3 regions of the Paenibacillus sp. VCA1 genome follow, and region 1 is predicted to be linked to each of the others. Evidence: predicted binding sites of a transcription regulator. Region 1 holds the regulator's gene; each other region holds the start of a gene.

Region 1 (10,715 bases):
AAACGTCGGGGAAGCTGTAAAAGCGATCGGCGATACCTTGGAGCACCGGCTGGGGTGGATCCGGATCGTGCTTCGGTTCGGGCGGGAAAGCTCCGAGGCGTGGCTGCAGCTGGCGGATACGCTGAGCTCCGGAGGAGCCGCAAACGATTACCCGATCGGCGTCATCCAAAACGGGCGGACGTGGACCGAGGAAATGGCCGTGTACCGGATGTCCGAGCTGGCGGTTACGGGCAAGGATCTGCTGGCCGCGTCGGGGCGCAAGGGCGGGCCGTGGATGGGCGAAATCTTGAACGACTTACTGTTGCGGGTCGCCTCGCGGGCGCTGCCAAACGATAAAAACCGATTAATCGAAGAAGCGAAACAGGTGATATCAACCGATGAGTGAAAAGTTAACGCTGCTGGATTTGCTGCTGGCGAATCCGCAGAAATTTTTGTCCGGCGAGGAAATCAGCCGCAGGTTGTCCGTCAGCCGCACGGCGGTCTGGAAGCAAATCAACAAGCTTAGGGAGGCTGGATACGAATTCGAAGCCGTTCCGAACAAAGGCTACCGGATCGTAACCCAACCCGAACGAATCGATCCTTCGGCGTTAAAAAAGACGTTAAAGACGAAAACCTTTGGCCTAAAGCTGGATGTGCTCGAGACGAGCGTATCGACGCAAGAGGAAGCCAGGGAGCTGGCCGAAGCAGGAGCCCCGGAAGGGACGCTGGTCGTTGCGGAGGAGCAAACGGGCGGCAAAGGCCGAATGGGCCGCAAATGGTTTTCCCCTAAAGGCAAAGGCATCTGGATGAGTCTGGTGCTGAAGCCCGCCCAGCCGCTGCATTACATGCCCCAGCTGACGCTGCTGACCGGGGTTGCGGTATGCCGTGCCGTCCGCAGAGTAACCGGCGTAATGGCCGGACTCAAATGGCCGAACGACCTGCTTGTCGACGGCCGGAAAATATGCGGAATCCTGTTGGAATCGGCCGCGGAGGACGAATACGTCCGTTACTGCATTGCCGGAATCGGCATCAGCGCCAATCTCGACGCCGAAGATTACCCGGATGAGCTGAAACCGGTAGCGACGTCTTTGAAAATCGAAGCGGGAGAGGCGATCGACCGCGTGCAGCTCATTGCGGCGGTGATGGAGGAATTCGAAGCCTTGTACGATTTGTACCGGCAAGAAGGGTTTGCTCCGATCGCCTTGCTGTGGGAGGCGCTGTCCGTCACGCTAGGCAAGCAAGTCACCGTTTATACGGCGGCGGGGCCCGTAACAGGCCATGCGAAAAAGCTGGATCACAGCGGAGCGCTGACGATCGTAACGGAGGATGGGCGGGAACTCCCTGTTTTTTCCGGAGATGTCGAACTTAGACGATGAAATTTTTCGCGGGATTTGGTATACTCACATGTAGAGGCGGTATCGGCACTTGGACCGAACTGCACTCTGCATGTGCATCGAATCACAACAGCATACAGCAAGCATACGTTGGATTCTGCTCTGAGCCGAAGGGACCGAGACAGAAGGGACGATCGCAAGTGACTCTTTTTTGCCCTTTCGGAACCTTTTTAGTGATCTGCAAAAAGGTTTTTTTGTTTTTCTTGCAATAATCCGAAGAAAGGGGCTGCACACTATGGCAGTGAAACATCCGCTTAACATCGTAAAAATGAAAAAGATGAAACAGGAGGGCACCGCGCTTAGCATGGTAACCGCCTATGACTTCCCGACGGCACGGCTGGCGGAGGAAGCGGGCGTCGATATGATTTTGGTCGGCGATTCGCTTGGCAACGTCGTGCTCGGTTACGAATCGACGCTTCCGGTCACCATCGACGATATGGTGTACCATACGCGTTCCGTCGTCCGGGGGGCGGGAAATACCTTCGTTGTCGCGGACTTGCCTTTTATGACATATCACGGGAGCATCGACGAAACGCTGCGCAACGTGCGCAGACTGATGCAGGAGGGCCATGCCCATGCCGTCAAGATGGAAGGCGGGAAAGAAATCAGCGCCGCCGTCGAGACGATCGTTGCGGCCGGCGTTCCCGTGCTGGGACATATCGGCCTTACTCCGCAGTCGGTGAACCAAATCGGGGGATACCGGATTCAGGGGAAAGACGAGCAGGATGCCGAACGCCTTTTGGAAGACGCGAAAGCTCTCGAAAAAGCCGGCGCCTTCGGCGTCGTCCTGGAGCTTGTAACCGAACAGGTGGCGGCCTATATTACGTCGCAGCTGTCCATCCCGACGATCGGCATCGGCGCCGGACGCGGCGTTGACGGCCAGGTGCTCGTTTTCCATGATATATTCCAATACGCTTCCCCGTACCGCACCAAAAAATTTGTCAAAACGTTCGGCGATGCCGGAACGATGATCCGCGAAGGTTTGGCTCAATACGTCAAAGAAGTGAAAGAACGTTCTTTCCCGGATGAGAGCCATGTATTTACAGCAGACGACCATGTCGTGGAAAATTTGTACGGCCGGGGCCGGGAAAAGGTGAATAAAGCATGAAAGCCGTTCGAACCATCGCAGAACTAAGAAACGAAATTCAGAATTTAAAATCATCGAACGAGAAAAAAACGGTCGGTTTGGTGCCGACGATGGGATATCTCCATGAAGGTCATGCCAGTTTGATCCGCGCCGCGAAGGAAAAAACGGATATCGTCGTGGTCAGCATTTTCGTCAACCCGATCCAATTCGGACCGGGGGAAGATTTTGAAACCTACCCGCGCGATGAACAACGAGATTTGGCCGCTGCGGAAAAAGCCGGCGCCGATCTGGTGTTTCTTCCGTCCGTGGAGACGATGTATCCGAAGGCGACCAAAACGAAAATTGCCGTGTCCGAGGTGACTTCGGGCTTGTGCGGCGCTTCGCGTCCAGGGCATTTCGACGGTGTGACGACCGTGGTCGCCAAGCTGTTTAACATCGTCCAGCCGGACGCCGCTTTTTTCGGCATGAAGGACGCGCAGCAGGTCGCCGTCATCCAGCAGATGGTTTACGACCTCAATTTTAACGTTAACATCGTCCCTTGCGCGATTATCCGGGAAGAGGACGGTTTGGCGCTCAGTTCCCGCAACGTGTACCTGAGCACTGAAGAACGCAAGCAGGCGCTGGTCCTCTCCCGTTCGCTGCGCGAAGCGAAAGAAGCGCTGGAGGACGGCCAAATTCGGACCGCGGGCGAAGCCAAAGCCTTTTTGACCGCAAAAATCATGGACTCCCCGCTGGCCGACATCGACTATGTCGAAGTTGCGGCATTTCCGGCGCTGACGCCGCTTGCGGAGGGCGAAAACGTCCTTGAACAAAACGGAGCCGTGTTGATGGCGCTCGCCGTCAAATTCGGACGAACCCGTTTGATCGACAATAGCTTGCTTCATCCGAAAGGGGAATGAGACATGTTTAGAACGATGATGAAGTCCAAAATACATCGCGCTACCGTTACCGAAGCGAATTTGAATTACGTAGGCAGCATTACGATCGATGAAGAGCTGATGGAAGCGGCCGACCTGCTCGAGAACGAAAAGGTACAGGTGGTCGACAACAACAACGGCGCCCGGCTGGAAACGTATGTCATTCCGGGGCCGCGCGGCAGCGGCGTCATTTGCCTTAACGGCGCGGCAGCGCGTTTGGTTCAGCCCGGGGATACGGTCATTATTATGTCCTATGCGATGATGTCCAATGACGAAGCCAAAACCTTTAAACCGACGGTCGTGTTCGTCAATGAACAGAACCGGCCGCTGACGACGATGAACAAAGAAGTCCACGCGACGATCATTTAAGGGCGGCACCTAACGAAGACAAGGAATGGCAGGCTCCGCGGAGAATGAAAACCGCCGCTTCAACAAAAAATGAATGCAGGTGACCGCACTGATTTCATTTTTAGTTTAAGGGTGGGATGCAGCGATGTTCCAGCATGTATTCGCGGAAATGAACCACATGTTAGATGAAATCATGAAACATTACCCGACGGCGGAAGAGCCCCAGAAACATCAGCTGATCCAGAAATGGAACATGCTGAAAACGATGAGCGACGGCATCATTGATGAATGGTTGTCCTTCGAGGAAAAGATGGGGGAATTCCGCCAGCATGTCGAGGTGCCCGCCGCCTTATTTTCTCATCAGAGCTCGCCCGAAATGGAATTAAGCGCATTCGTGCGCGGTCAAGGTTACTTCCGGCTGCTGATGTACCGGCAGGCCGCGCAGCAGTTTTCCCAAGTCATCCGTCAATATCCCGACAGTCTTTTGGCAAGGATGTATTTGGCCATGTCCCACTTGCATATGGACGAAACGGAGGAAGCGCAAAAAAACTTCCAATGGATTCTTCCGCTCGCCAAAAGCCAAAAGCTGAAGGCGATGATTTACAATGCTTTGGGCTGCATCGCCGTGAAGCATGGAGCGACGGGAAAAGCGCAGGAATTTTTTACCGTCGCGTTGCAGTGCGATCCCTCGCTGCCCGATCCGCTCATTAATTTGAAGGTGTGCCAGCAGAACCGCGGTCAGCTTCAATACGGCAGCCAGCTGATTTCGATGATGTAGGAAAATGCGAAGAGGCCGATGCATATGCGCTTTCGGTAAGCGCCTAGCGCATCGCCTTTTTGCTGTCCGTTAATTTTCAAATGTGAAATCTTCTGTTATGCTGGTAATTGAGACTGGAATGAAAGGATTAAAAGAATCATGAAATTTGCCGTACTGGATTTTGAAACGACAGGCAACCAGTCCGCCGATGAAATCATTCAAGTTGGACTTGCCATCATAGAAGAAGATTTGACCATATCCCGCGTGTACGGTTCCTATGTCAAACCGACGGTGGAAATACCGCCGTTCATTACGGGGCTTACCGGCATTACGGAAGAGGATGTGGCGGATGCGCCGCCGTTGGAAGAGATGCTGATGGAACTCGTGCCGATGCTGGACGATGTCGTTCTGGTGGGGCACAACGTCGCGTTTGACTTCAATTTCCTGCAGAACGCGCTCGACAGCAGCGGGTATCTTCCGTTCTCCGGGCGAATTCTCGACACGCTGGATTTTCTGAAAATATGTTTTCCGTCGTTGACCTCCTACCAATTGGGACAGGTGACGTCGCATTTCGGCATCCAGCATGACCGTCCCCATCAGGCGGATAGCGATGCGTTGGCCACGGCATATGTATTTTTGAAATGTCTGGCAGAATTAAACGACCTTCCGCTCATTACGCTGCAGCGGCTCAGCGAGCTGTTTGCGGATGAAGACAGCGACCTCGGGTGGTTTTTCGACGGATTGTGCCAGGAAAAAGAGCAGGAGCCGATCCAGGACTTGAACAGCCACAATTTCTACCGTCAGTTCGCCCTGGCCGTCGAAGACTGGACCGAGATGAAACCTCCGCGGGACGAGGCGGAAGGCAATCCGCTCGCCGGGATGGAATTTGACGAATATTTGGGCGAAATCCAGAAACGGCTTAAACTAATTATGCCCCAATACGAGGAGCGCGAACCGCAATCGATGATGTTCGACCAGGTGATGAACGCGCTGAATGAAGACAAGCATTTGCTGATCGAAGCGGGAACGGGGACCGGCAAATCGCTTGGTTACCTCATTCCATCCATATACCAAAGCGTCAAGCAGCAGCAGAAAGTGATGATCAGCACGCATACGATCAACCTTCAGGAGCAGCTGCGCGAGCGGGACGTGCCTTTATTGACGCAGGTTGTGCCGTTTCCGTTCAAGGCGGCCGTCTTTAAGGGCAGACAACATTATTTGTGTTTGAGAAAATTTGAACATAAAATAAACAGAAGAGACTTTTTTAATCCCAAGGAAGATACGATTACGGCGGCGCAAATGATCGTATGGCTGGCGCAGACCGAAAACGGGGATGACGAAGAACTGAATCTCGGCGGAAGGGGCGGCGATTTCTGGGAAACGGTAAGCAGCGATTCGGATTCCTGCCTGGGACGAAGCTGCCCATGGTTCCGCAAATGTTATTACCACCGGGCGAAACATGAGGCGGGCATCGCGGACGTGGTCATCACGAACCACTCCAAGCTGTTCACCGACGTCAAAGCAGGACATCAGCTGCTGCCGTCTTACGAACGTCTCGTCATCGACGAGGCCCATCATTTGGAGGACGTGGCCGGCAAGCATCTAGGCCTGAATATGAAGTATTTTAGCGTCGTCCACACGCTGACACGGCTGTACAAAGATTCGCGCAGCGGACAGCTTATCGCTCTTCGCCAGCAGCTGCAGCCGTCCGGACAGGAGCGGGCAAGCGACTGGATCGCCGCGATTGACCGCATGAGCGAAGATTTGGTGGACGTCAAGGAAACATGGGATAAGCTCAGCGAATCCCTTTTCGCCCTGATGCCGGAACGAAATGACGTTTCGCCGGGCGAAGCGGGGCAATTCGTGCTCCGGCTGCAGCCGTCGAAATGGCCGCAGGAGTGGGAAGCGCTGAAGGGGCTGGAAAACCAGATCCACGTCAAAATCAGCGAGATCGTCCGCCGCGGCGAAAAAATGCTGGCGGAATACAAGGAAAACGAAGACGATTACAGCGCCGACAGCCTGATTACAGACCTCAGCGGCCTGTTCAAGGATCTTGCCGCCGAACGCGACGACCTGCGGACCTTCATGAACTTGAACGATGAAACCGTCGTTTATTGGATGGAAGCCAGCAGCCATTTCCGCAGCAAATCGCTGCAGTTGTACGCGGTCCCGGTGGATGTCAGCAAACAGCTGAAGGAATTGTTTTTCGACAAAAAGAAAAGCGTTATTTTAACGTCGGCGACGTTGTCGGTAGACAAATCCTTCCAATATATGATCGACAATCTCGGCCTGGAGGAAGACCAGGAAAGCGGTCGCCTCGTGACCGTGCAGCTTCCGTCTCCGTTCAAATACCGGGATCAGGCGCTTCTCGTCATCCCGCGGGATTTCCCCAGCGTCAAAGGAAGCGTCGGCGACGCCGTGTTCGTCGATACGCTGGTGCGCTCCTTGGCGGACGCGGCCGTTGCGACGCACGGGCGGATGCTGGTGCTGTTCACTTCGTACCGGATGCTGCGGCAGGTGCATGAGCCGTTGAAAAACACCCTTGCGGGCAGCGACATCACCGTTCTCGGCCAAGGCGTCGACAGCGGCAGCCGTACCAAGCTCATCAGACGTTTCCAGGACAGCAGCGCTTCGGTGCTGCTCGGTACGAGCAGCTTCTGGGAAGGGGTCGATATCCCCGGCGAGGCATTGACCTGCCTTGCGATCGTAAGGCTTCCGTTCCAGCCGCCAAACCATCCGCTGTACGAAGCGAAAGCGGAGCTTTTACAGCGCCAGAAAAAAAATCCGTTCATGAAGCTTTCCGTGCCTCAAGCGGTTATCCGTTTTAAACAGGGGTTCGGCCGCTTGGTTCGCACGGCGAATGACCGCGGCATCGTCATCGTTTACGATACGCGGGTGATCGAGTCTTATTACGGGAAATATTTTCTCTACTCCTTGCCGGGGCCAAAGATGGAGCATATGAATACGGAAAAAATGGTTCCCCGTATATCTGAATGGCTTCAAGAGGGTTAACGCACCTCTTTTCATACGATGTTAACGATAGAAATTAAGCTGTTAAATAGGGGGAACAAGCATGAAATCGGAGAAAATTTCCGAAGCGGTCGTCCGCAGACTGCCTGTATATTTACGTTATTTGAATGATTTGAACAAGCGGGAGGTTGCGACGGTCTCCTCCCAGGAGCTTGGCCTGAAACTCGACCTGAATCCGGCGCAAATCCGCAAGGATCTTGCCTATTTCGGCGATTTCGGCCGGAAAGGGATCGGGTATGACGTTTCGTACCTGATCGAAAAAATCCGCCACATTCTGAACCTGGACCAGCAGATCAACGCGGTGCTGGTAGGCGCCGGGAATTTGGGCCAGGCCCTTTCGAATTACAACTATTACCTTCGCGAAAACATTAAAATCGTGGCGGTGTTCGACGAAAATCCGAAAAAGATCGGAAAACGGATCAATACGCTTACGGTGCAGCCGATGGAGGAAATGACGGACACGATCAAAAAGCACAATATCCGGATCGGCATCATCACCGTGCCCGCCGTCGAAGCCCAGAACGTGGCGGATCAATTGATCGGGGCCGGAATCGAAGCGATTCTGAACTTCGCGCCGACGATCCTGAAGGCTCCGGCCAACATCCGGATTCATGCGGCGGACTTTACGACCGACCTGCTGAGCTTGGCATATTATTTGGATAACGGAAAGGAAGGTTCTACCGATGACGGAGAACAAGACAACGAATAAATGGATCATCGCGAACGGCAGCTTTGCCGTGCCTGATCAAGACAAGCCGGTAATCCGCGGATATATGGTGATCGAGGACGACCGCATCGCTTATATCGGGGAAGAAAAACCGGAACTTGAAGGCGATGTTCCCGTATTCGACGGGACGCATCTGTTTTTTATGCCCGGATTGGTCAATACGCACGGACATGCGGCGATGTCGCTGCTGCGCGGATACGGGGATGATCTGGCCCTGCAAATCTGGCTTCAGGAAAAAATGTGGCCGATGGAAGCCAAATTCACTTCATCCGATGTCTACTGGGGTACGTCCTTATCCGTACTGGAAATGCTGAAAGGCGGCACGACAACCTTCCTCGACATGTACGACCATATGGATCAAGTGGCGAAAGTGACGGAAGAATCGGGAATCCGCGCCTCCCTGATGCGCGGCGTCATCGGTTTGTGTTCCGAGGAGCTTCAGCGCCACAAGCTGAACGAGGCGATCCAATTCGCGCGCGACTGGAACGGAAAGGCCAACGGCCGGATCACGACCATGATTTCGCCGCATGCGCCGTATACCTGCCCTCCGGATTATATCGAAAAATTCGTGCAGGCGGCGCATGATATGGATCTGCCGATGCATACCCATATGTCCGAAACGATGGCCGAAGTGGAGCAAAACGTCAAGGAATACGGTTTGCGTCCGGTTGCCCATCTGGAAAAGCTCGGCGTATTTTCGAGACCGTCTCTGGTGGCGCATGCCGTTCATTTGACCGATGAAGAAATCGGCATTTTGGCGAGCAACAACGTGGCCGTTTCCCATAACCCGGGAAGCAACCTGAAGCTGGCAAGCGGCGTGGCGCGCGTGACGGACTTGCTCAAGGCCGGAGTGACGGTCTCTCTGGGAACCGACGGAGCGGCAAGCAATAACAATTTGGATATGTTCGAAGAAATGCGTCTCGCCGCATTGATCCATAAAGGGGTTTCCGGCGATCCGACGGCAATTCCGGCGTACGAAGCGCTGAAAATGGGAACGGTCCACGGCGCGGAGTCCCTTTTCCTGAAAGACGTCGGCACGCTGGCTCCGGGAATGAAAGCCGATTTCATCGCGCTCAACACCGACCAGGCCCATTTTCTTCCGCACACCGATCTGATTTCCCACGCCATTTATTCAGCTTGCGGCAAAGACGTCGAGCACGTATGGGTGGACGGCAAGCAGGTCGTGAAACACGGCGCCTGCCTGACCATGGACGAAGAGCGCATCCGCCGGGAAGCCCAAGCCGCTTTTGAAGGTCTCTTGGCCCGATAGGACGGCAACAGATAGGGGAGCTTATGCTGAAGAATAAGAAGAAATGGATTTTTCTCGGAATCGTCGTTTTGCTGCTGCTTGTTTTCGGACTTTACCGTTATTACATATACGTAACTCAGGACATCCGGGCCCAGGAGACGGCAGCGATTCTGAAGGCGAAGCAGGAGACCAGCCTCGTAAAGGTGACCGAAGCCCAAAAATCGGTGTGGGATACGATCTGCTGGGCGATCGAAGGCTTGGACAAAGACAATCGGCCGGTGATGGTATGGGTAACGATGGACGAAGACGGCAAAGTCAAATCCGGCGAAGGCACGGTTCACGAAGAGCTGCTTTCAAACGGCATTTCGGAAAATCAGGTCAGGGAGAAGGCGCTGAAGGAGATACCCGACGTGAAAAAGCTGAAGATCGTGCCTGGAATGTATAACGGCCAGTATGCCTGGCAGCTTTTTTACTGGTCGAAGGATCATTATTACTACCAATTCTATCGGTTTAGCGACGGCCAAAGCATCGGAGGCCCGTTTACGCTGCCGAACCGGTAATGAAAAATAGGCGTCATATGTAGATTTGTCCGTTCAAGAATGAAAAAGAACCTCATGAAAATGGGGTTCTTTGGCGTGAGCAGGATAATATTTTAAATACTTTCACACATTACCTTCGATTTAGTATATACGATGTGATATACTCTTCATTGTAGTGATTCGATATACTCTATCGATCTGGTGTGACAGTCGTGTCGAAATGCAAATCGGAAAAGTCCTGAATGACCGTGACGAGATGCTTATGCTTAAAGCTCTTTGCCGCGGTTGTCTATTTTTCGTATGATATATATATAGAAAATAGTTTTAGAATATGAGAGGAGGACATACGTTTTGAAACTGCGTCCAATACCAATTGCGATTACTGTTGTCATATCGGCGGCGCTGCTGTTCGGAGGCTGGTTCATTTACCGCCAGACGACGATGCAGGGTCCGCTGCAGAAAATCGTTCAAAATTATAAAGGCGTCAACAACGCCCAATTCGATATTAGCCGCAATCAGATCAACCTGAAGCTGGATTTGAAGCCGGACACGAACCTTTCCGGCCTTGTGAATCAAATTACGACGCAAGGCAAATCGGTGGTGGGGAACCGCGAGCTGAATTTCGACTTTGTGGACCACTCTTCCGATAAGCTGAACCGTTTTTGGGACTCGGCCATGTTTTCCGTAG
Region 2 (10,715 bases), on a different contig from region 1:
TGGAGCTGCCTTGTCAGGATGCGTCCTGGAACGGAAACGTCTTGGTTTACGAGTTCAAAAAGGGCGTCAACGACTATCTCGCGCAGCTTCCTGAAAGCATCCCCGTACATACGTTGGCCGAAGTGATCGCGTTCAACAACGAGCATGCCGACCGGTGCCTGAAATACGGGCAGGACCTGCTGGAGAAATGCGAAGCGACAAGCGGGACGCTATCCGAACCGGAATATTTGGATACGCTTCGGTACAATAAGGAGATGTCGCAGTCGCAGGGGATCGATTACGCGCTCGAAACCTACAATCTTGACGCGCTATTGTTCCTTGGTTGCGATGATGGGGATGATATCGCGGCCAGAGCGGGGTATCCGGCGATTACGGTGCCGGGAGGTTACGCGCAAGATGGCGTCATCGCACCGGGAGGTTACATTACCAAAGGGCCGGTGGGCATCACGTTTGTCGGGGCCGCGTTCAGCGAGCCGACGCTGATCAAGATTGCTTATGGGTACGAACAGGCGACCAAACATCGCGTACCGCCGGATATGAGCGGACTTGAGGAGCGGTAATTCATCGCGCGTTATGAACATCCGGAACATCCGGCTGCAGATTCGCCGAACCTTCCCGAAGAAGGGATGACGTAGCATGGCCGGATTCAAAGTGATCGAAACCCGCGAATGAAAAAAGGAGCCTTTGCCCCAGCCGATCCGGACAAGATGTTTATCTGCCGGAAGGCGGGGAAAATGCTCCTTTTTAAATCGTTTTATTTTCGTGCGCGCATTTTGCGAAGCAGAACCACAACCATGGCGGACAGCGGCATCAGCAGCTTACCCGCATCCCATGGATGATTGTACCAAATCCGCTGTCCGATGCCTAAACAGGACAATAAAATAATCAAGACTGCGAAAAGTACCATCGGGTCCAAGGTGCGATGAAGAACCTTTTTAAACAACAATCTTAATCCGAAATAGACTACAGCAAAATAAAATCCGCACATCAGCAAAACGGCAAGAACAGCGGCGAGCATCATCAATTTGACCCACCCCGATTCAATTGGATATCGATTCCATTATACCTTATTTCGGAAAAAGATGTGGGCTCGGTTATCGGATTGGCTCCATGTTGAGCCCTTCCAAATTGCGGCGGATCAAATCGCAGGAATCGCCAAAAAGCTGCCGCTCGTCTTCGCTCAGCTTCAGCTCGAGCAATTCCTGAATGCCGTCGCTGCTAATGATGGCCGGAACCCCGGCGCATACGCCGTGTTGCCCGTACTCCCCGTCGAGGATGGCCGATACGGCGATAATTTTATGTTCATCGTTCAGCACGGAACGGGTAATATGGGCGATGGCGCTGCCGATCCCGAAATGGGTCGAGCCCTTGCGCGTGAAAATTTCCCATCCGGCGTCTTTCGTTTTGCGCGCGATGTCATGCAGATCGACATGCTTAAACCGCTCCGGATGCTGCTCTAAAATGTCGAGGATCGGCTTGCCGCCGATGGTGACATGAGACCATGCCACGAATTGCGATTCGCCGTGTTCGCCCAGGGCATACCCGCTGACGCTGCGCGGATCGATGGAAAAAACGTCGGACAGCAGCGTTTTGAGCCGTGACGAGTCGATGGACGTGCCTGTGCCGATCACGCGGTGGCGCGGAAAGCCGGTAAGCTTCCATATCATATACGTAACGATATCCACCGGATTGGCGGCCGTAATGAAAATCCCTTGAAATCCGCTCTCGACGATCGGCGTGACGATCTGCCGCGTAATTTCGGCGGCGTCGGCCAAGACGTCCATCCGGTTTTGTCCCGGTTTCGGATTGGCTCCCGCGGTCAGAATAACGACATCGACATCGGCGCAATCCGCATAGGTTCCGGCATACACGGTCGTCCGCGTATGGGTAAAATCGATGCAATGCGACAAGTCCAGCGCCTGGGCCAGCGCCCGGTCGTACGTGCGGTCGATCATCATGATTTCGTCGCAGATGGATTGGTTAATCATGGCGTAAGCGCAGCTGGATCCGACCATGCCTGAGCCTACGATAGCAACTCTTCTTCTTTTGCGTTTCATGTTTCATTCGCTCCTTCAATGAATATTGTACACGAGATTGTGATAAAAATCTCATAATCGGCCGAGTTATTTTGTTTCTAGTCCGGTGTCAGGCGCCAGGGCAGCTGCCGGACGGGTTTTCCGGGCCGCAATTTGGGCAAGAAGCCGCGGTTTTGCAAATATTTGCACAAATGCGTCCCAACGGAGCTTCCGAGAATCGCAATCGTGTCATGCCCGTTGACCCGTCTTAAACCGGCATAAAGCGCCGAGCTGAATACAATATCGATGATGATGAACCTCGCCAGATCCGCGCGGGTGAAAACCCAAACTTGAAATTCCGCAGGCTGCGCCGCCGCAAGCTTCCGCATGCCGTCCTCCTTGCATTTGCCATAAATCTTTTCCCTTTTTAGGATATAGAGAAGAGGGACGTCCAAGAACACGCGGACAAGATCGAATTTTGCGGCGGGACATAGGCGCGCTGAAAATGGATAAAAAAACAGGGCCTCCCCGGTCGTCGGACCGTGCGGGATGCCCTGTTGTGCCGTTTAAAGCGGCAGTCTTCCGTTCATATATTAATAAGCCAACGTGTACAAAGCTTTGATGTGGGAAAGGTAACGGATGTTACTTGCTTCCTTCATCAGCGTCGCAGGCAGACCTTTCAGCGAAATGTTGTTTTCGCCGATCGTTGCTACCGCGTCTTTGCGGCCAAGGCTAGCCAGCGTACCGGAGTTTACCGGAGCAAACTTTTCGAATGCTTTGTCGTTCAGGAACGCATACAGGTTGTAGCCGATCAGCTCGCCCATTTGCCATGCGATTTGCGCGGTTGGAGGGTAAGGACGTCCGGTTTCGTCGAAGTATACGGCGCTGTCGCCGGCAACGAATACGTCTTTATGGGACGTGGATTGCAGGAATTCGTTGACGGTTGCGCGTCCGCGGTTGACTTCCAGGCCGGATTCGCCGACAAGCGGATTGCCTTGCACGCCGCCGGTCCATACGAAGGTGTTGGTGACGATTTTTTGGCCGTCTTTCAGGTCGACCACGTTGCCTTCCACGTTCGTTACAGGCAGTCCGGTCAAGAACGTTACGCCGCGGTCTTCCAGGCTTTTTGTCGCGCGTTCGATCAGATGGTCGGGAAGCACAGGCAAAATTTTAGGGCCAGCTTCGACGAGCATCAATTTGATCTCGCTGCGGTCAATGCCGTATTTTTTGGTCAGGTTCGGCAAGATGTCGGCGATTTCGCCCACGAGCTCGACACCGGTCAAGCCGCCGCCGCCGATGAGGATCGTTGCGTCAGCCGGATCTTTTGTCTGGGAGTAAGCTTGGATGCGCTCTTCGATATGGCGGTGAATGCGGTTGGCATCGTCAGCGGATTTAAGCACCATGCTGTATTTGTCGAGTCCAGGAATGCCGAAGTAAGCGGTGATGCTGCCAAGGCCGACAACAAGCGCGTCATAGCTCAGCTTGGAACCGTCCGAAAGTTTAACTTCTTTGCTGTCTACGGAGAAAGACTCGACTTTGGCGATTTTCACATCGATGTCTTTGCCTTTGAACAGTTTGTCGAGCGGCATGGCGATCGCTTTTTCTTCGATGCTGCCTGCAGCCAGACGGTGAAGCTCGGTAATGATTTGGTGAGTCGGATATTGGTTCACCACGGTCACGCGCGCTTGGTCTTTGTTCATATATTTACGAACGGTCAGCGCGGAGAGGAGTCCGCCATATCCCGCACCCAAAATGACAATATGTTTTGACATAGTTTTTCCTCCGTCCTTACCTAAATATTAAAGTGGATTATTTTTGTTCTTTCGCGTTTTCAGCAGAGACTTGGAGATAAGCGTTCACGAAACGGAACAGCTTTTGCGCTTGCGGATCTTTCAGCAATTTGAGCAGGCCAAAAAGACCGATCACTTCTTGACTGCTTTCTGCGCGGTCTTTTGCTTCGATCACGTTTGCGGCAACGGATTTCACCGATTTGATAACCGGGGTTGCCATTTCCTGAATGGCGCCGACCGTATCGCTTTTAAGCGTTTTGTCCGTAGCCACGGCTTGAGCGAAATCGTAAGACTTTGTCAATACATTCACAAGCTCAGTCAGCTTTGGAAGATGGTTGACCAGAGTGGTCAAAGATTCCTGAACCTCGGGCTTGAGCAGCTGGTCGAGCAAATCCTGTTGATTTTGGCTGACAGGCGCATTCGCTTGTTCAGTCTTTGCATCAGTAATTGTTTCCGACATGTCCATTTCTCCTTTGCGTAAGCAGCAGTGCTTAATTTTATTTTAAAAAGGGCTAATAGACCCTTTTTGGGCAGAGGGGTCTAGAAGCAACAGACCTTCCCCAAGTGAAAAAGGCCGCAATCTAACTCATCATTACCTATGTTAACATAATGTTCACCAAAAGGATAATGAGGCATTTCAAGCGTTAAGCACAAATTGTGAAGTTTTACACAAGTATACGTCTTCTTGGTCCCAATCTCTCTGTTTTCCTCCATTTTTGTGCGCAAATTGTGACAAATTCAACAAACTGCACCTTGATGAAAATGTTGCCACGCTTTCCGTCTTTCTGCCTTAGGTTCTGCATTTCCATACAGCAATATACCCTTGAACGCCGCAAGATGCAAGCAAAAAAGCTGCTTAAAGCATGAAAAAACCGCCTTGTGCGGCGATCACGCAAAAAGGCGGTACTTCTATATTTCTATGCATATGCGGTTATGATTGGGCGTTCGGTGGGGTAGAGCTCTCCGGCACCGGATTGCCGTTTAGTTCGCCTGACGCTTCAATGGAGCGGTACTGCTTCAGCATAAACACCCTCCAGCGGAGGATCATGCCGAACGCCAGCAGGAAAAAGAGCGCGCCGGATTGCGGTATCGAAACGTATTCGTCAATGACCTGGTGAAGGACGGTCCGAACGATCAGCAGGGCGAACAAAATGACGACGAAGCTTTTGGAACGTCTGGCAAACACCTGTCCTTCCGAAACTTCGAATTTGGTGCTGCGAATGAGCGGATATGAAAATAAAAACCAGCCGACGAGAAAGGCGGCCAAAGCCCAAAGCCATGGAACCCGGACTTGCGGCGCCACGAACATCAGGAAGCCTGTTGCCATGCCCAGCGGCGGGATGATGATTTTTTTTATCGTTACAGGTCTATTGCTGGCCTTCAAACGGACGAAAATGACCAGAAGCGCCATAACCAGAGCCCCCACGGTAGATCCGATTTGAAGATACGAGGGACTAATATGAGCCAAGTTCAAGACTCCTCTCTGCGTAAAGATATAATTAATCACGTATAACTATATTATATCACGCCAGGCAAGAAGTAAACTTGACCATCGTATGACATTTATCACTTATGATCCGCCTCTATCCGCGCGCAGTCCACGCAGAAACGCCTGCAAAACGTAAGCCACGCTTTCATCCACTTGCAGGTCCATTTGGAAACCGCCATGCTGCTCGAGCGACGCAAATCCGTGCAAAAGGCTGCGCAGCCCGCGGATGGCGTGCAGCGTTTCTTTTTCCCCGAGCCCGTAGGGCTCCATGATCCGCAAAAAGAGGTTCAGCAGTTCCTGTTTCACCGATTCGAGTTCTTCATGCTGCGTATTTACCTTATAAAAGGCTTCGTACAAGCCGGGGCGGGAACGGGCGAAACCAAGGTACGCTTTGCACAGGTTTTGGACGGCTTCGTCCCCCGTTTTGCCGATGACCGCATCCCGCGTCGTCTCGACGAGAAGGCGGATGCAGTAGACGGTCAGCGCCGCCCGCAAATCGGGAAGGCCGTTCACATGGTTATAAAGGGAAGGGGAGCGCACCTTCAGCTTTTGCGCCAGCGCCGCCAGCGTCAACGAGTCCAGGCCGGATTCATCGGCGAGCTCGGCGGCGGCGACAAGAAGGGTGTGGCGGTCAAGGCCCATTTTGGCCATCTTATTTCACCTCCCGAAAAGCGGCTTCGGCGCGACGAATCGCTTCGTTTATCGCTTCTGCAGGCCGCTCGAGCATCCGGCCGTGGCCGACGGCCAGCCAGGACGGCTTCAAATCGGCCAGGCGGCGGGCGCTGGCAAGGGCCGCTTCTTTATTCCAGGTCGCCATCGCGGGAAAAGGGAAAAGCGGCCGCATATCGCCGGATACCGCCATGCCGCCCCGGAGCTGGAAAGCGTCGCCCGCGATCAGGACGTTGCTCCGGGTATCGAGGAATGCCATTTGGCCGGGCGTGTGTCCGGGAGTGGCGATGGCCAGAAGCGAGCCGATCCGTTCTCCGTCCGTCAGGAGGCGATCCGGTTTCGTGCGTATGTTTTTCGGGACGTCGCCTTTGATCGGCATTTGCGGCTCCCCATCCTCAAGGGCGCGACTGCCGGCCAAAAGGGCCTGATCCCGGCGCGATATATACACTTCAGCGCTTGGAACGGCCTCCTTCAGTCCGTCCAAAGCACCAACATGATCTCCATGGGCATGGGTGAGAAGGATGCGGGTTATCGGTTTGCCGAGCGACTTCGCCGCTTTTAAAATCCCCTTCAGGCTGAACGGCATGCCTGCGTCGATTAAGGTCAAGCCGTCCTCTTCTTCGACAAGATACACATTGACGGGGAACAGGCGGGGCATAAAGGAAAGCTGGGTAACTTGATGAACCGTTGTTTTTTTCATAAACAATCATCCTCCCATACACTAAACTAATCTTGTTAGCATTATAACTAATCACATTAGTTTTTGCAATCGTATTTTTTACCCGCATGTTGCAGAAGCCGCCTTCTTTTGAAAAAAGCGTTTCCAAAAAGACAGTTTCATACTATAATGGTTTTGTAAACCCTTTCATATGTCTAATCTGATTTTGAGCCCTTCATTTTGAAGGGCTCCTTTTTTTGAAGAGATGGGAAAGTTTCCGTTGTCCCCGCAAAGCGCTCATTCGGCTTCGAAGCCAATGCTCCGCTTTTACGGGAATATTTTTCGAAAAAGCGAGAGGAAACGCCTGCTTCGTTCGTCTACATCATATATGAAAGGTCAGAGGTAGAGAGAGCAGGGGAGGATCTTTATGATAGACCCGTCACGGGACGCTGCGCTTGTCAAACAAGTGCTGGCCGGCCATAAGGACAGCTTCGCGCAGCTGGTGGATACACATAAAAACAAAATATACGGTTTGCTTCTGGGCATGGGGGCCGGTCCGCAGGACGCCCAGGATTATACGCAGGAAGCTTTTCTGAAAGCTTACCGCAAGCTGGCGAGCTTCAGGGAGGACTCCAGCTTTGCCTCCTGGCTGTACACCATCGCCGTGAACGTGATGAGGGACGCAAACCGGAAAAAAAAAGACACGCCGGCGGATGACAGTTTGCTCAGCCAGGGGAGGCACCATGCCGAAACGCCTGAGCTGGCCTATCTGCGCAAGGAAACCGGCGGGGAAGTGCGGGAGCTCATCGAACGGCTGCCCGAGAAATACCGCATTGTGCTGCTTTTGAGATATACGAACGAGCTGAGTTATGAAGAAATTGCCGGGATTGCCGGCATTAAAGTGAATCAGGTGCGGAACCGGCTTCACCGGGCCAAAAAGTCCTTATGCAAACTCGTCAAGGATAAGGAGGGGATCAAACATGAGATGCTCGAAGCTGTCGCAGATCAAAGAGTCCATTCGGTCTGGAAATAGTGTGGATGAAGAAACGCGTCTCCATGCGCAAACATGCCCTGAATGCCAATCGCTGCTGCGGCTGGCGGAGGAGGAGGAAAAGGCTTGGGGGGAGCTGCTTTTTCAGGCGGCTTTGCCTGACGGATTTACGGAGCGGGTGATGGCTTCCCTGGCCGACGTCGAGATCGAGAACGAGTCCGGAGAGCAGCTGCTTTTGATCCCCTTCAAACGGACTCGCAGGACTGGCCGCATTATCAAAAAAAGCGCGCTGTGGGTCGCGCTGCTTTTGATCGTCACCGGCACCTTTACCTTGTATGCTCAGACGTCGATCGCCGATTGGGTCAGGTCCATTTTTTCGAAAGAGACGACGGACAGCGGGATGCTCGATGCGCGCAAGCTCGGCATTGTGCAAAATCCCCATGTAGAGGTGAAGGATAAAGGTTATACCCTCGAAATCGACGAGGTGGTTGCCGATGCCACGAGGCTCGTGATGGGTGTAAAGGTGACGGACCCGCAAGGGAAAGCCCTCGTTTATGCGATTGATTGGAATGATCTCCGCATCACGGACCTTAACGGAAACGAGGTGGCGGAGCTGCGGCGGATCGAAGGCTCGGACACGGTCGATAAATTGACGTTTGTTTTCGTAAAGGAGATTCCGATGGATGCGCTGATCGTGGAAGCGCACGTCGATCGGCTGCAAATTCCTTATACCGAGAGGGTCGTCGAGGGAAACTGGGATTTCCGGTTCAAACTGGACATGCAAAAAGCCAACGCGATGAACATCACGACGCCGCTGCATGAAAAATATACGACGCCTGACGGCATGCTGATCCAAATGGAAAAGCTGGTTCGCACGCCTAGCGGGGTGCGGCTCGAGTTAAGCACGTCTTTGAGCCGCGAAGCGGCCAAACGTTCACCGGGCGGGCTTGAAGCCGACCAGCAGCTCATGTTCCATTTTGAAAACGAGCAGGGGGAAGACATATCGAGCGTAAACAATCTAAGGGCCCCGCATATGGAAACGATCATCTCGCAGAACAGCGAGCTGCGCGGAGGCAAGCGCCACTGGACCTTTACGTTCCGGTACCTGCCATACGACAGCCAGAAGCTGCGTTTCGTGTTGGACGGATACTCCATTCCGGTCCGCAGCAGCGGTTCGGTGGAGCTCGTTCCAAACGAGCTGAAACGACATCCGGTTGTTTTCAAGGATCAGGGGGACGAACTGACGCTGAGCGATTTTTGGGTCGACCGCGATCCCAATCAGCAGAAGGGTACGGGTCCGACCGTAAGCCTGATCCGGATGGATGGGAAATTCCGCAATATGTTCAACCATGACGAATGGATCGTGAAGGATTCGGACGGGAAGGAATACCCTGTGACGTACAGAGGATCGGTTGGATGGGGTGTATTAAACGAGGCCGCGGGGGATCCCGGTTTTATCGTGAACGGAATGGGCAAGCTGCCGGAGAAGGCGACGCTCATCCGCACCGTCACCGACAAATGGTACGACAACGTGGAATGGTCCTTTGAGCTGCCGAAGGGCAAGTCGATCCCCGGCCTGGAAAACGCGGCTCCGCCGGCCTACTGATATCATGGAAATACCGGATTGAGCACCGCGCCAAAAAACGGGGAAACGGCAGGAAGACTATACGACAAATCGAAAAAGCGTACCTCCTCCAGCTTGATGCTGGAAATGAGGTACGCTTTTTTTAGCGGAAAAGATGTTCCGAAATATTCACTTTATGAAATGTTTGCCCCATAAAATATAGAAATCGAACGTCATCCTAAAGGAGCTTTGGGCGAGCAGCCGACGAACCCGTTCCTCGGGCGCATGCCAGGACAGCGGCGTCATCCGGAGCATCGCCTCCAAATGCCGCGGGTCGAGCAGCGTTTCGTATCGAACGCGCCGCTCTTTCATATCCGGAAAATGTTCGGCGAACAAAGCGGCCGTACGTTCCGGATCCTTGTCCCGCCGGACCTGGCGGCCGTACAGAAATTGCCGGAGTTCCCGCAAATATTCCGGTCCCGGGACCACTTTGGCCAGCATGCCGCCGTTGGCGAGCAGCCTTCGGAATTCCCCGTAGTTGGAGGGGGACAATATGTTCGTGATGACGCCAAAGCTTTCGTCTTGAAACGGGCAGCGGGCCAAATCGGCCACGCACCAGAGGGCGCGGGGGTTTCCTTTGGCCGCGGTCCTGACGCCCGGTTTGGACAGATCCGCCCCGACCGCGATGACGTCCCGATGCAGACGAGATTCAAGTTGGGCTTGAAGAGCGGACAAATGCGATCCTTCGCCGCATCCGGCATCCAGGACGGCCATCGGGGCAGTTGGTTCCGGCCCGAAATGTTCCGCTATGACGGCAAACAGCTCTTCCAGCAACTTGTTAAAATACCCGCTGCCGTTGATCAGCTTGCGCGCCGCAAACAGCTCTTTATCGTATTTGCCCGGCTTCGCGTTCGGCATCAAGTGAACGTACCCGTCGCGGGAGAGATCGAACAGATGGCCCGACGTACACGACAGGCTGCGTTCGTTCGCCAAGTTCATGGCCATGCCGCAGACCGGGCAGCGGAAAAGGGATACGTGGCGGGCCAGCAGGCCAGCCAGCGATAACATATGTTCTTTTTTGGACAACGCAAATACACCCCATTCATTCGTTTGGTTCGGGATTTTGCAAATCCCGGGTCAAATGAAAAAGGCGCAGTTAAATAAACCTCGGCTCAGGCTTCAAAAAAAAGCGGCCGGGCTGATTTAAACCTGCACCTCTCATTAACGTAAACGAATGTAATGGATCATGGCCGGGTGTCAGCTCCTTGTCCGAAATTCGCGGAAGTCGTTTTCCGGTATCCCTATTGTAACGCAAACCCGAAACAAGATAAAATCACAAGGATGGGGTTTATCTTTTCAGCGCGAAGATACACTAGAAATGTAACGGTACACGATACGTGAGAAAGTCCTCGGGAAAGCTTGGAGAAACGGCCGACCCAGGTTGACATCAGCAACTGTTAACCATATAATTACAGTATAAGGAGGAGCAAAAATGAATAGTGAGTTTAACATTGCCGTCCATTGTTTAACCCTTCTTAG
Region 3 (10,715 bases), on a different contig from region 1:
GCGGTCAACCCGGCCATCGTCGGCCAATCCGCGGTGAAGATCGCGGAAATATGCGGTTTCAGCGTGCCGGTGGGAACCAAAATTTTGGTGGCCGAAATCGAAGGCGTCGGTCCGAAGTATCCGCTGTCCGCGGAAAAGCTCAGTCCGGTGCTGGCCTGTTATAAAGTAAAAAACGCGGCCGAAGGCATCCAGCGTTCGGCGGAGGTCGTCGCGTTCGGCGGCATGGGACACTCGTCGGTCATTCACTCGCATAACGAGGAAGTGATATCGGCGTTCGCGGACCGGCTGCAGACCGGGCGGATCATCGTCAATTCGCCGTCGACCCACGGGGCGATCGGGGACATTTACAACACGAACCTGCCTTCATTGACGCTGGGCTGCGGTTCGTACGGCCGGAATTCGACGTCTTCGAACGTAACCGCGGTCAATCTCATCAACATCAAAAGGGTGGCGCGCCGTACCGTGAATATGCAATGGTTCAAAGTACCCGACAAGATTTATTTTGAAAAAGGAGCGACGCAATATTTGGCCAAAATGCCGGACATCAGCCGGATCGCGATCGTGACCGACGAAATGATGGTGAAGCTGGGGTATGTCGAAAGGGTCGAATATTTCCTGCGCCAGCGCCAAAATCCGGTCGTCATCGAAGTGTTTTCGGAAGTGGAGCCCGACCCTTCGACGACCACGGTGGACAGGGGCACCGACATGATGAGACGGTTCCAGCCGGACTGCATCATTGCGCTTGGCGGGGGCTCGCCGATGGATGCGGCCAAAGCGATGTGGCTGTTCTACGAATATCCGGATACGGACTTTTCGAACCTGAAGCAGAAGTTTATGGACATCCGCAAACGGATCTACAAATATCCGCGCCTCGGGAAAAAGGCCAAATTCGTTGCCATTCCGACGACCTCGGGCACGGGCTCGGAAGTCACCTCGTTTGCCGTCATAACGGACAAAAACCAAGGCAATACGAAATACCCGCTTGCGGATTATGAATTGACGCCGGACGTCGCGATCGTCGATCCGGAGTTTGTCTACACGCTGCCGAAACGGGCGGTGGCCGATACGGGGATGGACGTGCTCACGCATGCGATCGAGGCCTATGTATCGGTCATGGCCAGCGATTATACGGACGGACTGGCGATCAAAGCGATCCAGCTCGTGTTCCAATACTTGGAGAAGTCGGCGCTGACCGGGGACAAAATTGCCCGCGAAAAGATGCATAATGCTTCGACGCTGGCCGGAATGGCCTTTGCCAATGCGTTCCTTGGCATCAACCACAGCCTTGCGCATAAATGGGGCGGCGAATACCATACGGCGCACGGCCGGACCAACGCGATCCTGATGCCGCACGTGATCCGTTACAACGCGAAAAAGCCAAGCAAGTTCGCTTCGTTCCCGAAATATTCGCATTTCGTCGCCGACGAGCGGTATGCGGAAATCGCGCGCATTTTGGGATTGCCTGCCCGCACGACGGAGGAAGGCGTAAACAGCCTGATTCTGGCCATACGGAAATTGAACAAGGCGCTTGGCATTGAGGAATCGTTCCAGGAGCTCGGATTTGACGCCAAAGAATTCGAAGCAAAAGTCGATTACTTGGCGGACCGCGCTTTCGAGGATCAATGCACGACGGCGAATCCGAAGCTGCCGCTCGTATCGGAGCTGGCGGACATTTACCGGAACGCGTTTTACGGTCGGTTCGAGGAGTAGGCATTCGGTACATGACGGCTGCGACAATGTGATATATGTCACAGCCGTTTTGGCGGAAGTTTCTTAAACTGGACTTGTAAAGGAAAACGCCGCATCGATGAAAGATCACAAGCAAGAACGCAGCAAAAGCCAATGATAAGCAGCAGCATAAAGCAAAAATTAGCAAGATCACGCCATATAAGTGAATGAAATCACAAATAGCAAAACGCATCGATGCGGCGGATCATATCCTGAAAAACGGAGGGATTCCAATGTCTGTTCTGGAACAAGACGTACAAACCATGCAGCCGGGCTGGCGCGGGTTCAAAAAAGGAAATTGGATGAACAAAGTCAACGTCAACGACTTTATCGAGCGTAATATCATCCCCTACCTGGGAGACGAAGATTTTTTGGCCGGGCCGACGCAGAATACGACGGAGCTGTGGAAAATCGTATCCGATTTGACCCAAAAGGAAAGGGAAAACGGCGGCGTGCTGGATGTGGACGTTCATACGCCTTCGACGATTTTGTCCCATGGGCCGGGATATTTGGACAAAGAAAAGGAACAGATCGTCGGCGTCCAAACCGACGCCCCGTTCAAGCGGTCCATCCAGCCGTTCGGCGGCATCCGCATGATGGTCGATGCATGCGAGGCTTACGGCTTCGAGCTTCCCCAAGAATTGATCGACATCTTTACGAATATCCGCAAAACGCATAACCAGGGCGTCTTTGACGCTTACACGACGGAGATGCGCGCGGCGCGCAAAGCGGGAATCATTACCGGCCTGCCCGATGCTTACGGCCGCGGCCGGATTATCGGCGACTACCGCCGCGTCGCCTTGTACGGCGTCGATTTCCTCATCCAGCAGAAAAAACGGGAGCTGCTCGAGCTTGAAGTCGATGCCATGGAGGAGGACGTCATTCGCCTGCGCGAGGAATTGTCCGAGCAAATCCGCGCGCTCGGCGAACTGAAGCAAATGGCCGGAATGCACGGCTACGACATCTCCAAGCCGGCGCAAAACGCCAAGGAAGCTTTCCAATGGCTATATTTCGGTTATTTGGCGGCCATCAAAGAGCAAAACGGCGCCGCGATGTCGCTGGGACGCGTTTCCTCGTTCCTCGACATCTACATCGAACGCGATCTGGCAGAAGGCACGCTGACGGAAACAGAGGCGCAGGAGCTTGTCGACCATTTTGTCATGAAGCTTCGGATCGTCAAGTTTCTGCGGACGCCGGACTACAACGAGCTGTTCAGCGGCGATCCGACCTGGGTGACGGAGTCGATCGGCGGGATGTCGGTAAACGGGCAAACCCGGGTGACGAAAAACAGCTTCCGCTTCCTGCATACGTTGTACAATTTGGGACCGGCGCCGGAACCGAACCTGACGGTGTTGTGGTCGGAAAAACTTCCGGAGGCATTCAAGAAATATTGCGCGAAGGTATCGATCGAGACGAGCTCGATCCAATACGAAAACGATGATTTGATGCGCCCGATTTACGGCGACGACTACGGGATCGCCTGCTGCGTGTCCGCGATGCGGATCGGCAAGCAAATGCAGTTTTTCGGAGCCCGCGCAAACCTGGCAAAATGTTTGCTGTACGCCATTAACGGCGGCATCGACGAAAAATCCGGCGCGCAGGTCGGACCCGAATATCCGGCGATTACGTCCGAGGTGCTGTCGTATGACGAAGTGGTCAAACGGCTGAAGCCGATGATGGAATGGCTGGCGAAGCTGTACATGAACTCGCTGAACGTCATCCATTACATGCATGACAAATACTGCTACGAACGCATCGAGATGGCGCTGCATGACCGCGACATCCTTCGCACGATGGCCTGCGGCATCGCCGGGCTGTCCGTAGCGGCCGATTCGCTGAGCGCGATCAAACACGCCAAAGTGAGACCGGTCCGCAATGAACGGGGCATTGCCGTCGATTTCGAGATCGAAGGCGAATATCCATGCTACGGCAACAACGACGATCGGGTGGACGGCATCGCCGTTTGGCTGGTGGAAACGTTCATGGGCATGATCCGCAAGCATAAAGCGTACCGGAACGCGCTGCCGACCCAATCGGTCCTGACGATCACCTCGAACGTCGTGTACGGCAAAAAAACGGGCACGACGCCGGACGGACGCAAGGCGGGCGAGCCGTTTGCGCCGGGCGCCAATCCGATGCACGGACGCGACAAGAAAGGGGCGCTCGCTTCCCTCAGCTCGGTAGCCAAACTCCCGTATGAGGACAGCCTCGACGGCATCTCCAATACGTTTTCGATCGTGCCGAAAGCGCTCGGCAAAGAGCCCGAGGTCCGCAAGTCGAACCTGGTATCGATGCTGGACGGATACTTCGGCAGCAAAGCGCATCATCTGAACGTCAACGTATTCGACCGCGAGCAGCTCATGGACGCGATGGAGCATCCGGAGAACTACCCGCAGCTGACGATTCGCGTATCGGGTTACGCCGTCAACTTCGTGAAGCTGACGCGCGAGCAGCAGCTCGACGTCATTAACCGTACGTTCCACGGCTCCATGTAAACCGGGGCACGGGCTCTCCCGTGCCGAACCGGACATCAAGCGGATGCGGAAAGGATGACTTCATATGATCAAAGGGCATGTACACTCCATGGAAACCTTCGGAACCGTCGACGGGCCGGGCATCCGCTTTGTCCTTTTCATGCAGGGCTGCCTGCTGAAATGCCAGTACTGCCATAACCCGGATACCTGGGCGCTGGACGGCGGCAAAGAGATGACGGTCGAGGAAGTGCTGGCCGAAATCGAACCTTATTTGCCGTATTACCGGGCATCCGGGGGCGGCCTTACCGTTTCGGGCGGCGAGCCTACGCTGCAGTCGCATTTTGTGGCGGAGCTGTTCGAGGAGGCGAAAAGACGCTGGAACCTGCACACGGCGCTCGACAGCAACGGCTTTAACGAAGCGGAGCGGATTCATCGGCTGCTGGACGCGACGGACTTGGTGCTGCTGGACATCAAGCACATCGACGACGCCGAGCATATCAAGCTGACGGGGAAATCCAACGAACGGACGCTGCAGACGGCGAAATGGCTGTCGGAGCATGGGCGCAAAATGTGGATCCGGCATGTGTACGTGCCGGGCATCCATGACCGCGAGGAACACCTGATCGACCTCGGCCGGTTCATCGGGACGCTCCGGGGCGTCGAAAAATTCGAAATTCTTCCCTACCACCAGATGGGCGTCTACAAATGGGAGGCGCTTGGCAAAACCTACCCTTTGGAAGGCGTTCCGAGCCCTGCCGAAGAAGAGGTGCAGCGCGCGTACCGTTTGATAGAAGCCGGGCGTAAACAAACCGAATCCGCATAAGCGAATCGCCTGAAGAGCTCTTTTCTGCATAAGAAAAGGGCTCTTGGTTTGTCTGCGGAACCTTGGGAGGCTGCCGTTTTTGCAAATTTCCGAAATAGTAGAGATTTTTATCCCCAAAATAGCAGATTGTTGCACTAACGTTGATGTATACTCATTCTTATAATGAGAATGTGAGATTTAAGGGGGATCAACGATGAAGGTCAAGAGAAGCTTCATTCTTTTGATATCGCTGTGCTTCGCTGCTTCATTATGGTTGACAGCCTGTGAGAACCAAAGCGCGCCCAACCATGAAAACGCATCCAATGCAAAAGGGGCCAAAGCCGCTGAGAAAAAGGCCGAACCCTTCGATTTGACGCTCCGTCACACCCAGGTCGGCAAAGATAAAGAGAAACGGTTTGCCATCCTGAACGATGTAGTCAAAAAGGTGGAGGCCGAGGTAAACGGGCTGACGTTCAGACTGGACGGCGTCGATTCCGACGTAAACCGCAAAGAAAAACTTCGCGGCGAGATGGCGGCAGGCAATCCTCCCGATATTTTCGACCTGTTCGGCAGCCCGGATTCCGTCATGTACGCCAAGCAGGGGAAGCTGCTGGATTTGACGCCGATCATCGAGGAACTGGGCATCAAGGACAAATTTTCTTCATTAGATGCATTTACATACGAGGGGAAAGTGTACGGGCTGCCGATCGGCGGCTCGGGCGAAGGGTTTTATTACAACAAGGAGTATTTCGAGAAAAAAGGCTGGAAACCGCCGGCGACGTTTGCGGAGTTCGAGAACATGCTGGCTGAAATCAAGGCCGACGGCAAGGTCCCGATTGCCGCGGCCTCGAAAGCCGGCTGGATTCCGCTCATGATCACCAACCATTTATGGTCGCGTTACGCCGGCCCGGACATTACCGCCAAGTTTGCCACCGGCGAAGCCGCATGGACCGACCCGAACGTCGTCAAGGCTTTCGCCAAGCATAAGGAATGGAAAGACAAAGGCTACTTTACCGAAGGCGAGCTCGGGTTGGAATATCCGGAATATACGGCCCAGTTTACGAGCGGCAAAGCCATCCTGATGTACGACGGCACGTGGAAATCATCCGTGTTCAAGCAGGGGGAATCGGGGGCTTCCATGTTCGGCAAAGTAGGATTTTTTAACATGCCGCCGGTCGAGGGGGGCGTCGGGGACCAGACCTCGCTGATGCTGAATTTCAATAACGGCTACGGCTTTTCGGCCGCGGTCGCCAAGGATCCCCGCAAAATCGCGGCGGTCAAATCCTTCATTAAAAACATGTTCAACGAGGATATGCAGATCCGCGGACTGGTCGAAGACGGCGTGCTGCCGGCGATGAAGCTGGATGCCTCGGTACTCGCTTCGAGCATTAACGACGGCCTCATGAAGGAGATCGTCGACGTGATCGAGAAGGCGGATACGAAGTTTCCGGCCTTCGACGCCCTTGTTCAGGCGGACGTGACGTCGGAGATCAGCAACGTTCAAATCCAGAAGCTGATCAGCGGCCAAACGACGCCGGAAAAAATGGCCGAGGCGCTGCAAAAAGTGCAGGACGAAGCCAATAGGGCGGCCGACTCCGCCAAATAGCAGCGAAGGCTGCCGGAGATAACGAGCTGTGCGGACGGCTTGCAAGCCAAGGCGTTTTTGCATGCAGGACCATGCGCTTAATAACGGATTTTGCAAAATGTCGAGAATGGAAGAGTGCCCATGAATTTGCGCAACAAGTTGTTTACGGCATTTGTCGTGCTCATCATCGTGCCCGTATGCATTTTGGGCGTCGTCACGTATATCGTGTCGTCGCATTCGATCGAAGAAAAATACAGCCGCCAGACCGAATATTCGCTGAAATCGATCAGCTACAGCATCGGGACCGTGTTGAGGCAGATGGACAACGTGACGGATAACGGCATCGCCACCTCCGTTTTCCATATGGCGCTTTCCGCCAAGGACCCTTCCAAGCAGGATTTGAACGAAGAGCAGCTCAGCCTGAACAACAGCCAGCGGAATTTTCGCAATTTGCTGTATAACCATCCGGCGATCAGTTACGCTTTTCTGTACAATCTGCGCGGCGCGGTCGTATCGGTGTTCACCAAAGAAAACTTTAAGACCATGCCTTTCGAGGATTTCAAAAAACAGCCTCTGTACCAGGAAGTCATCGATCTGAACGGCGTGCCGAAATGGATCGCCCCGCATGAATATCCCGAGCTCACGGGCACCGAACCGGTATTCACGCAAATCCGGCTGGTCAAGGAGCTGAGCTATTTCAAAAACATCGGCATCCTCGTCGTGCAGATCAAAAACTGGGATATCGAATCGATTTTCCGCAATTTGTCCCCGACGCAAAACATGCAGTCCACCCAGTTTATGCTCGTCAACGACGACGGCCTGATTTTGTACGACCCGAACCAAACGCTGGAAGGCAAACGGATTTCCTCCGTCATGAAAAAGGCGGTGCATTTCGGATCCGGGTACCAGAGCTTCAAAACCGATTTCGACAACGAAAAAAGCATCGTTTCGATTTACCATATGGAGGATTACTCCTGGAACGTGGTCGCGGTTACCTCCTGGGCGTCGCTGTCCAAGGAAACGCTCGTTTTTGCCCAATGGTTTATCGGGATCACCCTGCTGTGCCTGCTGGCGGCCATCACGTTCAACATGGTGTTCATGAGAAGGATTACCGGCTCCATCGGCGTTATCGTCCGTTTCATGCGGAAGGTGGAGGGCGGCGATTTTAACGTGCAGGTGGAGGACCGGGGCAAGGACGAGCTGCATATTTTAGCCAAAGGCTTCAACGACCTGGTCGGCCAGATCAACAGTCTGTTCAAGCAGATCAAAACCGAGCAGAAGCAGAAAACCGAAGCCGAGCTGCGCGTGCTTCAGGCCCAGATCAAGCCGCATTTCCTGTTTAACACGCTCGAGTCGATCAACGTGCTGGCGATCCAGAACGAAGGCGTCAAAGTGAGCGAGATGGTGCACAGGCTCGGCAATATTTTGCGGATCAGCATCCAGGGCAAGGAGGAAATTCCGCTTGACCAGGAAATCGAGCATTTGCGCAGCTATTTGGAGATCCAGAAGTTCCGGTTCGACGACCTGTTCGATTACGAGCTGGACATCCCGCCGGAGCTCGGCCGGCGCAGCGTGCTGAAGCTGACCCTTCAGCCGCTCGTCGAAAACTGTATCCAACATGGCTTTGAAGGGATCGGTTACAAGGGGCATATCCATGTGTCGTGCTGGACGGACCGGGGCCGCTTCATTTTGCAGGTGCAGGACAACGGAATCGGCATGAGTCCGGAGCAGCTTCGCAAATTCGTCTACATGAAGACGGACAAGGAAGAGGAATCCGGCCGCAACAAAGTGGAAGACAGACATATAAATGAGGAACGGAGGGGGCTGGGCGTGCGGAGCGTGGCCGACCGGATCCGGATCCATTACGGGGAGTACTACGGATTGTTTATTTGTTCTTCGCTTTTGACGGGGACGATCATTCAATGTGTTTTGCCTGATGCCGAATGGAGGGATAAAAATGATCCTTAACGTAATGCTTGTCGATGACGAGGCTCCGATCCTCAACAATTTAAAACGCATCATTCCGTGGAAGGACATGAACATGCAGGTGCTGGCCGCGCGGAGCGGCAAGGAAGCCTTGGAGCTGTTCGACATTCATAACCCGGACATTATTTTGTGCGACATCCGCATGCCGGTCATGGACGGCCTGACATTGATCGGGGAGCTTCGGGAACGGGGTTCGAACGCGGAAATCATTTTGCTGACAGGCTACCAGGAGTTTGAATACGCCAGGGCGGGCATCAAATACAAGGTGCGCGATTACATTTGCAAGCCGATCCACTATAAGGAACTCGAAAACACGATCCGCGCGGTCGGGGAACAAATCGTCCATCAGCGGCTGAAGGATCCTTTTCGGCAAACGGTGTCCCGCATCGGGGAGGCGGAAGGGCAGCAGACCGCCAGAAAAAATCCGCAGCAGCTTATGGCGGAGGCCGTTGCTTATATCGCGAGCAGGCTGGATACGGATTTGGGCATCGAGGAGCTTGCCGGGCATCTGGGAATCAGCTGCAGTTATTTCAGCCTTTTGTTCAAAAACCATCTGGGGATGACCTTCGTGGAATACGTCACCGGGAAGCGCATCGAGGCCGCGAAATATTTGCTGCTCCACAGCGATAAAAGCATCACGCAAATCGGCGTCGGCATCGGTTACCACGAGCGGCGGTATTTTACGAAGGTGTTTCAGCGGCATACCGGCATGACCCCGTCGGAATTCCGCGATCAAGCGAGAAGTATCCCTGTAAGCTGATTTCCGTTATGATAGAAATGTTGGAAAAGTAAGCCCTATTTTTAAGTTGATAAGGAAGTGCATAGAAAAATGGATCTTTCGAACATGACACTGGAGCAAAAAATCGGCCAAATGTTCATTTGCGGATTTCATTCATTGGTGCCGGACGACCAGATCAAGAAACTGATTCAGGAATACCATCTGGGAGGCGTCATTTATTTCCGCCGCAATATCGGCGACCCCGAACAAGTTGCCGGACTTTCGGCTTCGCTGCAAAAGCTGGCTGCGGATCAAGGGGATTTGCCGCTGTGGATCGCCATCGATCAGGAAGGCGGCATGGTGGCGCGGATCGACCATAAAAAAATGAGCCGGATTCCGGGCAATATGTCCCTGGGCGCTACCGGCAATCCGGCATACAGCTATGAGGTGTCGAAGATCAGCGCCGAGGAGCTGCTTCAGGTCGGCATCAACATGAACTTCGCGCCATGCCTTGACGTCAACAACAACCCGCATAACCCGGTGATCGGGGTCCGGTCGTTCGGGGAAGACGCCGACCGGGTCGCGGAACATGGGGCGGCGGTCATCAAGGCGTTCCAGGAGAAGGGGCTGTCCGCAGCCGCAAAACATTTTCCGGGGCATGGCGATACGAACGTGGACAGCCATATGGGTTTGGCTACCGTCGAGCATAACCTGGACCGCTTGCAGCAGGTTGAGCTGAAGCCGTTCATCGAGGCGATCCGCGGCGGCGTTGACGTCATCATGACCGCCCACGTCATTTTCCCGGCCATCGAGCCGGAACGGATCCCCGCCACCTTGTCGAGATCGGTGCTGACCGGGCTGCTCCGCGAGGATTTGGCCTACGACGGCATCATCGTGACCGATTGCCTTGAAATGCACGCGATCGCCAAGTTTTTCGGCATCGGGGAAGGAGCGGTCAAAGCGGTGGAAGCCGGCGCGGACGTCGTCCTGGTCAGCCATACGCTCAGCGATCAGATCGAAGCGTTCGAAGCGGTTAAACAAGCCGTTTTGTCGGGAAGAATCAGCGAAAAGACGATCGACAACGCCGTTGCCCGCATTTTGGCGCTGAAATCCAAACGGCTGGCGAATCTGAAAACTCCGGACGAGCCGCCGGTATTCCGCGAAAGGCATGAGAAACCCGAGGTGGATCGCCTGCTAAAGGAGGTTTCCCTGAAGAGCGTGACGCTCGTCAAGGATCAGGGGCAGCTGCCGCTTCAACCCGAAGCGCCCGTGTTGGTCATCTGGCCTGAATTGCGTTCCGAAACGCAGGTCGACGAGCCGTGGACGGAATTTGTCACCCTTGGGGACGCGCTGGCCGGCCATTTGGAGCAGGTTCAGGAAATCGTGGTCAGCGCCGAACCGGACGAGGATGCAATCGAACGG

The links. Region 1 encodes Rex, which represses fermentation and respiration genes when NADH is low (regulators of the CRP and FNR family bind a similar motif). Its sites were predicted from a motif close to TTGTGAAATATTTCACAA; they were not measured.
Region 2: the regulator Rex is predicted to act here: its motif matches at 4,461-4,478, upstream of RJP21_RS02030 (DUF1641 domain-containing protein).
Region 3: the regulator Rex is predicted to act here: its motif matches at 1,737-1,754, upstream of pflB (formate C-acetyltransferase).

The regions. Positions count from the first base shown of each region.
Region 1 covers NZ_JAVLSX010000004.1:79,050-89,764, forward strand. The annotation lists gene RJP21_RS09590 (CCA tRNA nucleotidyltransferase) at 1-385, shown strand, start outside; gene RJP21_RS09595 (biotin--[acetyl-CoA-carboxylase] ligase) at 378-1,355, shown strand; gene panB (3-methyl-2-oxobutanoate hydroxymethyltransferase) at 1,609-2,481, shown strand; gene panC (pantoate--beta-alanine ligase) at 2,478-3,359, shown strand; gene panD (aspartate 1-decarboxylase) at 3,363-3,746, shown strand; gene RJP21_RS09615 (tetratricopeptide repeat protein) at 3,871-4,503, shown strand; gene dinG (ATP-dependent DNA helicase DinG) at 4,642-7,494, shown strand; gene RJP21_RS09625 (redox-sensing transcriptional repressor Rex) at 7,556-8,221, shown strand; gene RJP21_RS09630 (amidohydrolase) at 8,196-9,509, shown strand; gene RJP21_RS09635 (cell wall elongation regulator TseB-like domain-containing protein) at 9,533-10,048, shown strand; gene RJP21_RS09640 (hypothetical protein) at 10,379-10,715, shown strand, end outside.
Region 2 covers NZ_JAVLSX010000001.1:483,006-493,720, forward strand. The annotation lists gene RJP21_RS02005 (amidase family protein) at 1-560, shown strand, start outside; gene RJP21_RS02010 (hypothetical protein) at 755-1,021, opposite strand; gene RJP21_RS02015 (L-lactate dehydrogenase) at 1,095-2,057, opposite strand; gene RJP21_RS02020 (hypothetical protein) at 2,135-2,404, opposite strand; gene RJP21_RS02025 (NAD(P)/FAD-dependent oxidoreductase) at 2,609-3,787, opposite strand; gene RJP21_RS02030 (DUF1641 domain-containing protein) at 3,825-4,265, opposite strand; gene RJP21_RS02035 (CcdC family protein) at 4,737-5,273, opposite strand; gene RJP21_RS02040 (TetR/AcrR family transcriptional regulator) at 5,376-5,945, opposite strand; gene RJP21_RS02045 (MBL fold metallo-hydrolase) at 5,947-6,663, opposite strand; gene RJP21_RS02050 (RNA polymerase sigma factor) at 7,049-7,654, shown strand; gene RJP21_RS02055 (DUF4179 domain-containing protein) at 7,602-9,218, shown strand; gene RJP21_RS02060 (putative RNA methyltransferase) at 9,366-10,262, opposite strand; gene RJP21_RS02065 (Rrf2 family transcriptional regulator) at 10,669-10,715, shown strand, end outside.
Region 3 covers NZ_JAVLSX010000002.1:76,468-87,182, reverse strand. The annotation lists gene adhE (bifunctional acetaldehyde-CoA/alcohol dehydrogenase) at 1-1,710, shown strand, start outside; gene pflB (formate C-acetyltransferase) at 1,962-4,223, shown strand; gene pflA (pyruvate formate-lyase-activating protein) at 4,288-5,025, shown strand; gene RJP21_RS03845 (extracellular solute-binding protein) at 5,219-6,610, shown strand; gene RJP21_RS03840 (cache domain-containing sensor histidine kinase) at 6,731-8,557, shown strand; gene RJP21_RS03835 (response regulator transcription factor) at 8,547-9,335, shown strand; gene RJP21_RS03830 (glycoside hydrolase family 3 protein) at 9,405-10,715, shown strand, end outside.